One region of the Paraburkholderia yinzeri genome, then DNA from elsewhere that is predicted to be linked to it. Evidence: predicted binding sites of a transcription regulator. Region 1 holds the regulator's gene; the other holds the start of a gene.
What was found. Region 1 encodes HrcA, which represses chaperone genes, less so after heat shock. Its sites were predicted from a motif close to TTAGCACTCNNNNNNNNNGAGTGCTAA; they were not measured.
Positions count from the first base shown of each region.

Region 2: a site for HrcA is predicted at 1,005-1,031, ahead of groES (co-chaperone GroES). Genes of this name have one in related genera too.

Region 1 covers NZ_JBFOCJ010000001.1:163,198-165,399, reverse strand. Annotated here, with positions in the region: gene WJ542_RS00730 (NAD kinase) at 1-576, opposite strand, end outside; gene hrcA (heat-inducible transcriptional repressor HrcA) at 790-1,809, shown strand; gene hemH (ferrochelatase) at 1,961-2,202, shown strand, end outside.
Region 2 covers NZ_JBFOCJ010000001.1:3,592,908-3,595,109, forward strand. Annotated here, with positions in the region: gene groL (chaperonin GroEL) at 1-590, opposite strand, end outside; gene groES (co-chaperone GroES) at 638-928, opposite strand; gene WJ542_RS17085 (TIGR04255 family protein) at 1,693-2,202, shown strand, end outside.

The sequences.
Region 1 (2,202 bases):
CGAGCCCGTGGGCGTTGCGACGATCAGCCCGTCGGAGCGCTGGTTGTACATGAAGCGGCCGTCCACGTGCACGCGCAGCTCGGCCATGCCGGAGAAGCCGCTGCGGTTCACGACCACGTCGTTGAAGGCGAGCGCGTGATAGATCGGGTCGCCGTCGCGGGTGATGCGCGATTCCAGCAGCGTGCGCTCCTCGCGCTCGAACGAGCCGGCGAGCAGTTGCGGCACGATCTCCTGCATGTCCGAGAACGGGATGTCGGTGATGAACCCGAGCCGCCCGTGGTTGATGCCGATCAGCGGCGTGCGGTAGGGTGCGAGCTGGCGTCCGATGCCGAGCATCGTGCCGTCGCCGCCGAGCACGACCGCGACGTCCGCGCGCGCGCCGATCTCGGCGGCCTGGAGCGCGGGGTAGCCGGCGGCGCCGATCTCGTGGGCCGTCTGAGCCTCGAACACCACGTCGAAGCCCAGCTTCGAGATGGTCTGCGCGAGCGACATCAGCGGCTCGCCGATACCTTGCGTGTTGCTCCGGCCGACTAGCGCGACGGTCTTGAACTGGCTCTGGATCTTCTGGATTCGCATGCCGGCATTACACCATAGTCAGATCGTGAAAAGAACCTGGCGGTCCCCGGGAAGGCCGGACGGCGGTGCTTTGCGCATTTCCCGATAGAATCGGTGACGCGGTGATGACAACGCCGCGCGCCGCGCGCGGATGCCGCAAAAGCCTCGGAGCTCCGTTTCGCGCGAGCGGAGCGCACTCGCGGCCCGGCGGCCATTAGGCTAGAATTTTCAGTCATGCTAGATCCCCGCGCACAAACCCTCCTCAAGACGCTGATCGAGCGCTACATCGCCGAAGGCCAGCCGGTCGGCTCGCGCACGCTGTCGCGCTATTCCGGTCTGGAACTGAGCCCGGCGACGATCCGCAACGTCATGTCGGATCTGGAGGAGCTGGGACTCGTATCCAGCCCGCACACCTCGGCGGGACGCGTGCCCACCCCGCGCGGCTATCGCCTCTTCGTGGACACGATGCTTACCGTCGAGTCCGCCGCCGACGAAGAAGCGGTCACGCAGGCGGTCAAGACCACCCTGCGCCCCGGCGAGACGCAGAAAGTGGTGGCCGCGGCCGCCAGCGTGCTGTCCAATCTCACGCAGTTCGCGGGGGTGGTGCTGACGCCGCGCCGCAGCCACGTGTTCAAGCAGATCGAGTTCATGCGCCTTTCCGCCAGGCGAATCCTGCTCATCATCGTGACGCCCGAAGGCGACGTGCAGAATCGCATCATGGCGACGCAGCGCGATTTCTCGCCCTCCGAGCTCATCGAAGCCTCCAATTACATCAACGCGCATTTCGCAGGCCTCTCGTTCGACGAGGTGCGCCAGCGGCTGCGCGACGAAATCGACGCGCTGCGCGGCGACATGACCACGCTGATGCACGCCGCCGTGACGGCGAGCACCGACGAGTCCGACGTCGGTGAAACCGTGCTCATTTCGGGCGAGCGCAATTTGCTCGAAGTGGCCGACCTTTCGTCGGACATGGCGCGGCTGCGCAAGCTCTTCGACGTGTTCGACCAGAAGACGAGCCTCCTGCAACTGCTCGACGTATCGAGCCACGCACAGGGCGTGCAGATCTTCATTGGCGGCGAGTCGAATCTGGTGCCGATCGAGGAAATGAGCGTCGTGACCGCGCCGTACGAGGTCAACGGCAAGATCGTGGGCACGCTCGGCGTGATCGGCCCGACGCGCATGGCGTACAACCGCGTGATTCCCATCGTCGACATTACCGCGCGCCTCCTTTCGCTCACGCTCAGCCAGAACTGAGCCGCTCACGTTTTCATCATGGAGCAAACGCGCGCGGCGCGCCATTGGCCGAATGGCCGGCTGGGCGCGCACGACCCGGCCGCTATAATGGTTCCCTTGTGCAACCGTTGCTGCGCTCGATGGACTTGAGGCGCGGCGCAAGTCTTCGCCTATGCGTTTCGATCTGGAGCGGCCGCTGCAGTCCGCCGGCGCGCATCGCGTCGCCGTGCTGCTGATCAATCTGGGCACGCCCGACGCGCCCACGCCGCGCGCGGTGCGTCGCTATCTGGCGCAGTTTCTTTCCGACCCGCGCGTGGTCGAGATTCCTGCGCCCGTCTGGCAGGTCATCCTGCGCACGCTGATCCTGCCGCTGCGCGGACGCTCGTCGGCGAAGAAGTATGCGGCGGTCTGGAC
Region 2 (2,202 bases), 3.4 Mb from region 1:
CGGTCGAACTGCATACCTTCGACCACTTCCAGCTCGTCTTGCAGCGACTTGCCGTCTTCGACGGTGATGACGCCTTCCTTGCCGACCTTGTCCATCGCTTCAGCGATACGGTCGCCGATCGACGAATCGCTATTCGCCGAGATCGAGCCGACTTGCGCGATTTCCTTGTTGGTCGTGCAGGGCTTGCTGATCTTGCGCAGTTCTTCGATTGCTGCGGCGACGGCCTTGTCGATGCCGCGCTTCAGGTCCATCGGGTTCATGCCCGATGCGACGTACTTCATGCCTTCGCGGACGATCGACTGGGCCAGAACCGTAGCCGTCGTCGTGCCGTCGCCGGCGTTGTCGCTGGTCTTGGAAGCCACTTCCTTGACCATTTGCGCGCCCATGTTCTGGAGCTTGTCCTTGAGCTCGATTTCCTTCGCGACCGAGACACCGTCCTTGGTGACCGTCGGGCCGCCGAACGAGCGCTCGAGGACCACGTTGCGGCCCTTCGGACCCAGCGTGACCTTCACAGCGTTGGCGAGAATGTTCACGCCTTCAACCATCTTGGAACGGGCGGAATCGCCGAACACGACGTCTTTAGCTGCCATCTTTTAACTCCTTGAATTCTGGGAAATTTCTCGGCGCGGCGATGAACTTACTTGTTCACCACGGCCATGATGTCTTCTTCGCGCATCACCAGCAGTTCGTTGCCGTCGACCTTGACGGTCTGGCCAGCGTACTTGCCGAACAGGACGCGATCGCCAACCTTCACGTCGAGCGCGATCAGGGCGCCCTTGTCGTCGCGCTTGCCCGGGCCGATGGCCAGGACTTCACCTTGATCCGGCTTTTCTGCCGCTGCGTCCGGGATCACGATGCCCGAAGCGGTCTTGGTTTCTTGATCCAGGCGCTTGACGATCACGCGATCATGCAAAGGACGAAGGTTCATGGATGGATCCTCTCTTGATTAGGACTTGAAGACAGTCAAGAACACCTGACTGGCGAGCGGGCCAGCCAGAGAATTGTTAGCACTCTCGTGCAGTGAGTGCTAATTATATGGACGAGGAGTGACAAATTCAAGAACGGGGGCGGATGGTCTTGGTATTGTCGAGATTCACTCAACCTGGAACTTTGTTCACTTAAGCTGGAACTCAACACCAAGAGGCAGCCCACGCAGAACTCCATTTCCCCCGAAAAAACAATGCCTTAACCCCCACACTTGCTATGGTGGGCGGTCAGCGTCCAAGAGGACGCACGTCGTTTTCCCAATGGACAAGACCGCCATGCACGCCAGGTAAGGCGGACGTCCCTGGGGGAAATCCCGATCTCTACCCAGAAAGTCCGACCCAAATATCTAGGAGGGAGGACTGGAGCCCAGCTTCCGCCTCTGGCATGGCAGAGATGCCCCAACGGCCGGCCGCGTACCGGCGCAGCAACGAACAGGCCACCCTGACCTCCGCATCCGCGCGCGGAAGGCCGTCACGGAGTAGCAGTCGGCAGGCGTGCTTCCGCGTACTTTTTGTTCCGCCGCACCGTAAGCAGGTTGTTTTCTGTCGCGATGGAGGCAATTTGCTCCAGATATGAATCCTGCGCCGAACAACCTTCGTGGAAGCCCCCAATCCCGTCCGTACAACCCCGAACAGCGTCGCTCCCGGCCTATGGTAAAGTCGATTCATACCATTCCGGTATCGATTCTCAAAACTAGCTGCAATCGTGACCAAACCTAGCTTCCAGCCCGTCGGCGGTGCACATGCCATTGAAATGATGGCGATCGGAATTGAGTGGGCAACTCCGCTCACTGAGACGCAACTCGGAGATCTGCAGAAGGTCTACGACAGCGCGCCCGAGATTCGCGACTTTCTTCCTAGTCATGCCCCGCTCCAAGGTTTTTCAATACAGCATGTCGCACAGTTCGATGCTGCGAAGCAACAGCCCCAGATAATTTCGCCGCCGCAGTTTGTGACACAAATTTCCGGCTTCGATATGAGTCAACTTGACTCGGCTGGAAAGGTTTCGTGGGTGACGTCGGTTCGCCCCCCGGTCTTATCCTGCACCTGCAGCGTCTACGACCGTTGGAAGAACGTCAAACCGAAGTCCCTCTCTATCCTGCAGCCGTTTATCGACGTGGTACTGAGCGCCGGTGTAAAAATCCGCGCCATTGGCTTGCAATATCAGGATGCTTTCCGTCTGCCAGATGGAATCTCTCAAGAGGTCTCCAAGGAA